2 regions of the Oliverpabstia sp. genome follow, and region 2 is predicted to be linked to the other one. Evidence: riboswitches for the same ligand, from Rfam matches in the RefSeq annotation. Region 2 holds a riboswitch; the other holds the start of a gene.
The links. Region 2 has a riboswitch for ZMP and ZTP ahead of MSA64_RS04670 (formate/nitrite transporter family protein). Riboswitches for the same ligand answer to the same signal wherever they lie in the genome.

Region 1: linked by a shared signal. The riboswitch ahead of MSA64_RS11545 (IMP cyclohydrolase) and the one ahead of MSA64_RS04670 (formate/nitrite transporter family protein) in region 2 are both predicted to bind ZMP and ZTP.

What each region holds. Positions count from the first base shown of each region.
Region 1 is NZ_JALFPR010000169.1:4,428-7,848, forward strand. Features, by position in the region: gene MSA64_RS11540 (phosphoribosylaminoimidazolecarboxamide formyltransferase) at 1-867, opposite strand, end outside; gene MSA64_RS11545 (IMP cyclohydrolase) at 884-1,597, opposite strand; ZMP/ZTP riboswitch at 1,751-1,829, opposite strand; gene MSA64_RS11550 (TIGR03915 family putative DNA repair protein) at 1,923-2,678, opposite strand; gene MSA64_RS11555 (putative DNA modification/repair radical SAM protein) at 2,696-3,421, opposite strand, start outside.
Region 2 is NZ_JALFPR010000075.1:1,997-5,417, reverse strand. Features, by position in the region: gene rsxC (electron transport complex subunit RsxC) at 1-804, opposite strand, end outside; gene MSA64_RS04670 (formate/nitrite transporter family protein) at 1,089-1,859, opposite strand; ZMP/ZTP riboswitch at 2,126-2,208, opposite strand; gene MSA64_RS04665 (NlpC/P60 family protein) at 2,322-3,421, opposite strand, start outside.

The sequences.
Region 1 (3,421 bases), on a different contig from region 2:
ACGTTCTGCACGGGTAATACCCTCTTTAAACGGCAGATTCAGTACCTGTGGACTCTGGCGCAGCCACCAGTTGTCTGCTTTCTGTCCGGCCAGACGGGTACAGTGTACACGGGACTGCTGTCCGGCGCCTACACCGATGGCCTGTCCGTCTTTTACGAAACATACAGAGTTAGACTGGGTGTATTTGAGGATGATCAGAGAAATCTTCATATCTCTCTTTGCCTCTTCGGTCAGTTCTTTGTTATTTGTCACCAGATTGGAAATCAGTTCATCATCAATTGCCAGTTCCTGTCTTCCCTGTTCAAAAGTAACACCAAACACTTCTTTATGTTCCAGTGGAGCCGGTACATAATCCGGATCAATCTGAATCACATTATAATTTCCTTTTTTCTTCTGAGACAGAATCTCCAGAGCTTCCGGTGTATAACCCGGTGCAATTACACCGTCAGATACCTCTCTCTTGATCAGCAGGGCGGTATCTTTGTCGCATACGTCAGACAGAGAAATAAAATCACCGAAAGAAGACATACGGTCTGCACCTCTTGCTCTTGCGTAAGCACAGGCAATCGGAGAGAAGTTTTTCCAGTCCATATCATCTACCCAGTAGATTTTTGCCAGTGTCTCACTTAACGGAAGTCCCACGGCAGCCCCTGCCGGGGATACATGTTTAAAAGAGGTTGCTGCCGCCAGACCGGTTGCCTGTTTCAGATTGGATACCAGCTGCCAGCCATTAAAAGCATCCAGAAAGTTAATGTATCCAGGCTTTCCGGAAAGCACTTTGATCGGAAGTTCCGATCCGTCATTCATATAGATTCTGGAAGGTTTCTGATTCGGGTTACATCCATACTTTAACTGTAATTCTTTCATTGTGCTTCTCCCTCTCTTATTTATTTTTATTTACAATTCTTGTCTCGCAGGTACCGTCTGCAATATCGATATAACGTACAAACAGAGATACTTTATTTTCTTCATTCAGGCTTTCCCATAACAGACCGGTAAATTCATCAATCTCATTCGGAATTGCCACAAGCTTCGGTTCTCCTTCAAAACTGGGCAGCGGATTGCCATCGCCCATATATGTATGAATAAAATGTCCTTCCCCTGCAAGTGCTGTTCCATAAGAGAATGTATAACGGTTACAGGAGTCCGGATTTCCATTATTGCTTTTTACGATAGACATTGCATAATCAAACGCTCCGTTTTCAATATGCATCACTCCGGAGATTCGAGGAGTGTAATTTGGTGCATCCGGTTCAAATTCTCTGGATGTCAGAGCCTGCTCAAATGTCAGCTGTCTGTCCATTCCCTCATAAATGGTATCTGTCTGGTCTCCGTTGGTCACGATGGTTTTATTGCCCAGCACACGTACCGGCGCATAGATAATAAGACTGGGATCCACCAGTTTGGAAGGATCAAAGGCCTGGGTACGGATTCCCTGTCCTTCTTCTACAAAGACACGGTTTCTGCTGTTTTCACTTCTTCCCATGATGAAATAGGCCGCAACTGCTTTCGTTCCGTCTGCAGATCTGCCAATTACAATTCCTCTTCCCGGGTATGAATTTCCTCTCAGTTCCTGTTCCAATGATATCATCTTCATGAACAATTCTCCTTTTGTCTTATGTTTTGATTTTACCATGATCCGGATCGGTATAGCGAATCTTCATAACGAAAATCACTATACCCGGCTTTTCCCGTTTTCTCCATACTACGCAGAAATTATGCTGAAAATGAAAAAAGCCTACAATCCGAGCTACACTGCCCAGACGGTCGGCTTCAAACCCTTATACTCCCCGTGGTAAACTCCACTTCCGTCAGTCATATAAGTTACTTCAAAAATAGCATTTATTTTTCTTTCTGTCAACCCTCTTTTTATAATTCCGCCCTTCAGCAAACAGTGTCTTTGTATTCCTTCTTCTCCTTTTTTATAAAAACTCCGTCACATGTTTTCTGTATCGTAACGGAAACATGTTTCTCTGGCATACCGGATTCTTCCTTTTTTCCACTGCAATCGTATAGAAAAATTCTTTCCACATCTGCGTATAAAGATCTTCCTGCTGTTCCGTCTGACAAAGCCGCTCCATCTCTTCTTCCCGGAACTTTGTAACATAAAACGGCTCATTTTTCGGATGGATCACCCCCAGGCCTCGCCTATCATCAATGATCATCCAGTCTTCCGATGGCATCCGGTCTGCAAAATGTTCTGCTACCAGTGCCACCACATTTCCCTTTGGCTCCATATGTGCAACATAAATCCCGGGGTCGATTCTCGTAAACCGCAAAATTTCCCGAAAAAAATGTCTTTCATTCGATACCTGTCGGCTCAGTTCAAAGATCTGCATCACCGATTCTTCTCTCAGACACTCGGTTACTTTCCCTCCCACAGCAAATCCTATCCTCAGAAAACGATAAATATCATCCAGCCGCCCCGGATCATTGCTCATAGCCGCCAGATAGACCTGATAATAGGCTTTTGCAGATATTTTGGTCCGAATTGATCGAACCACCTTGTGTGCCAGCTCCGGATCCACCTCCACATGAACATATTCCGTCAGAAGGTCCATCTGTTCCACCGGTTCGATTTCCAACCTGACATTCTGACTTCCTTTTTTTGCCTCCCATACCCGGTAGATACAGGTCATCATACTCTCAAAATCTTCTTTACAGGTAAAACAATACATTTCCGTTCCCTTTCTTCTCACGCCTGCACACCAAAATCTCCGAACAACGACATCTGATGATACTCCTGCTGATTCATCAGCTGCCAGTTTTCTTTATATTCTACACTGGTCAGCTGTTTGGTGATAAAATTCTCTTCCATCGGAATCCTGTACATCATCTTTCCGTTACAGGTGATAAAATAATGCGCTCTTTTTAAAACGACACCCATCTTTTTCAGATGGTCAAAGTCCAGACTTCCGTATCTCCTTGCGCGCACGATCCTGCCCGCTGATTTTGGTCCCACACCCGGAATCCGCAGGATCCGCTCATAAGATGCAGTATTGATCTCCACCGGAAAAAGTTCCAGATGCCGGAGTGCCCACTCACACTTTGGGTCAATCTGCTCGTTAAAATTCGGTCTCTGTTCTGACAATAATTCCTCCGCATGGAATCCATAAAACCGTAGCAGCCAGTCTGCCTGATAGAGACGGTGTTCCCTTAAAAGGGGAGGTTTTTCATCAATCCCCGGGAGATCCGGGTCTTCGTTCACAGGCACATAGGCAGAGAAAAATACTCTTTTAAGATCATACCTCTGATACAGGTTCTGCGTCATGCAAAGCAGATGGTAATCTGTCTCTGGTGTTGCCCCAATGATCATCTGTGTACTCTGTCCCGCAGATGCAAAGGGTCGTTTTTTCAATTTTTCATGTTCTTTTGTTGTAATCCGGTAAACGGAAGACTCTCCGATCCGATCCGTTTGATT
Region 2 (3,421 bases):
CGGATTCGCCGGTGCACCCAGATGCTGGGACATGGAAATAACAACGGTCTTTGGATCCGGGAACTTCTTCAGGGCAATATGCTCACTGAATTCTTTGCGTTCTGACGGATGTACTCCACCGTAATATCCGTTCAGTCTGTCTTCTCTGGCAGCTTTTACATAATCATTGATAACTTTGAAGTTCACTTTAGAGAAGTCACGTACCTGTACCGGCTGATGCAGAAATTCTTCCAGACGTCCCTGTTTTGCCAGTCTCTGATAGATTTTTTCCCATGCACAGTCTTTATTCGGGTCTACTTCACATTTTCCGTTCTTGGCACCGCCACACTGTCCGTTGACAAGACTCTTCGAGCAGTCAACGATCGGACAGACACCACCTGTGATGTTCAGATAACACTGTGCACATGCGTCACAGCTCTTTTTGGTAAGTGCCATACCGTGATGACCTCTGTAGTTGAGCGTATTACTTGCTGCAACCACCGGTTTTCCTGACAGATCTGCAATCGTCTGGATACCAAGACCACAGGAGATTACAACTACGTTCTCTGTTCCTTCCGGAAGCAGATCCTGTAATTTTTTCTCTGTGTGCATCTTATTACATAAGAAATCAAACTTTGCGCTGCCTGTAACCGTTTTTCCCTGTTCTGCTGCAAATGCTAAAAACTCGTCGCAGTCCGGTTCATCCACTGTTTCAAACTCTTTGAAACATTTGTTGCAGGCAATCACGAACAAATTGTCTTTGCCTTCCAGCACGGATGCAAGTTCTTCCTTGCTTTTCAGCTTATACTTCGTATAATTTTCCAATTGCTCACCTTCCTTGATATTTTTTATCCTTATAATTACCTGTCTTTACTCTCTCTTCCGCCTCCGCACATCCTTGGAAAAGACCGCAAAAACCCGATAAATAAGTTCGTCCTATTAAGAGTACCATAAATTCACAATATTATCCAGTTTTATTAGCGATTTCTATAAATTTTTTGCATGAAAAGCACAAATTTTTTTATTTGTCTTGTTATTCGCGTAACTCAAAAGACAGCCGTCCGGTCATATCCATCTGCCGAACGGCTGTCTTTGCGTTTTTCGTTTTTTTATTTTTCTTTTGAAATCACATGATACGGTACTGCCACAAACACTGCCCCGCCGATTATATTTCCGACTGTTGCCAGCAGTACGGTATACAGATACTGACCGACAGTGATTCCTCCGTTTGCCACACCGATTCCGATGATGCTCATATCTGCGATGCTATGCTCAAATCCGCAGGTCATAAAAATCAGAATACACCAGAAAATCATGATCAGTTTTCCGGATTCCGTTTTCATCTTGGTTCCGCACCATACTGCAAGACAGACCAGAATATTACACAGGATCGCACGCACCAGGATCTCTCCGACACCAAGACTAACTTTTGCTGAAGAAATCTTGATAAAATAATCTGCGATTGCTCCATCTCCTGCTGTCGGAAGTCCGGTCAGCTGGAAAGCCGCTACACAGAGCAAAGAAGCAATCAGATTGCCGATCCAGCAGACACACCACAGTTTCACAGTATCCGCCCAAGATACTTTCTTTCTCAGGGATGCTGCCGCCATCACCAGATTGTTACCGGTGAATAATTCAGCACCTGCCATAACAACCAGACTGAGAGCTGATGCAAAAGCAATACTCTGAATCAGTTTTACCGCAGCCGCTGCACCATTTCCATCCATCGACTGTCCCAGCACAAACGCTACCATACTGCCAAATGAAATAAACATTCCTGCTACCATGGATGAAATAAAATATCCCAGTGGATTTTTCTTCAACAGATTATTTTTTGCCACCCCTGCATTACATAATGCCGTATACTCTTCATGAAACATAACTTTTTCCTCCTTGTCATCACATTTCATTATCTGTAATCGTTCAGCCACAAACCATTACCGTCTTTTCATAATCTCTTTGGCATTTCCCCATAATTTCTTTTTTGCAGACGCACCTCCTTTTTACACCAGCCGTCCGGATATCTTTTTCCTGTCTTTTATAAAGGAACAAAGAATGTGTCTTGGCACATCCTCGCGGAGTATTTTTTACTTTGCAGGAAGTCAATTTCCTGTAAAGTAAAAAAGGGCAACACTTGTAACTCTACAAATGTTGCCCAGACGGTCGGCATCCTGCAAATCTGATTCCCCTGTGGTATCCCACATTTCTCCGTCAGTAATCAGATTCTATGCATTCATTGTATAAGTTTTATAAAACTTATACTCTTTATCATTAATTTATCACTACATTGACGGATTGTCAACCGTATTTCATGAAATTGTCAAACTATTATCATTTATAATTCAGGACAGAAGTCTTGTTGCCCATACCGCATTGGCATAATTTACGCCATGGCTGCAGATACCTGATCTTGTGCTGGCCGCTTCTACAGTTCTTCCATTACCGATATAGATAACTACATGGTAAACCTGACCGTTTTTCGCATAAAAGATCAGATCACCCGGTGCTGCTTCACTGACCGGAATCTTCATTCCATACTGCGACTGTGCTGCGGATGTTCTTGGAAGACCGATACCGAACTGTGCATATACATGCTGTGCGAAACCGGAACAGTCTGCTCCGTGAACCGGATCTGTTCCTCCCCATACATATGGGTTACCGATAAACTGCAATGCATAATTGATCAGAGCCTGGCGGGTTGGATTCTCAACAGAGGCTTCTTTCACTGATTTGAACGTATAATAGCAGACGGCATTGTCTTCCGGTGCGATCATCTGATCAGCAAGTCCGCATACAGTTTCCGGATCCTGTCCCGCATCGGTATATGCCTTTGCTTTTTCTTCCGCTTCTTCACCCATCAACAGGTATTCACTCTTTGCAAATCCACGCACATCACCGGATTCCACATATACCCATTCTTGATTCTTACTTGCCAGTACATAACAAACCTGATTCTGGGATAACGTGCCGATTACCCGTGCATCCGTACTTTTCCCTTCACGGATATTTACTTTATCCGTGTTACAGAATGCATATTCTTTATCTACTACTGTTTTTCCTGCTGTTGTTTTTGTATACAGAAGATTTTTATTTTTCAGCGGATTCATCAGTTTTGTAGCTTTTTCAAATACCGGATTTTCCTCCCCGGACAATTCCTTTGTCTCTTCTATGATAAGATCCGCTTTTTCTCCTGTGTTTAATTCGTCTTTTCTGATAAATCCTCTGACTCTTCCGGATTCAACAAACACCCATCCGTCTTCGTCTTCCTGTAAGATATAGCAGACACCACCGCCCGGTAAAGATCCGGTAGCTGCAGCATCTTCCTCATCGCTTTTTTCTTCAAGAATCCTGCAATCTTTTCTTGCAAATGCGTATACTTTATCAACAGTTGTCAGACGAAAATCCTCTTCGATCTGTGGTGGAATCACTATCTGCTGTCCTG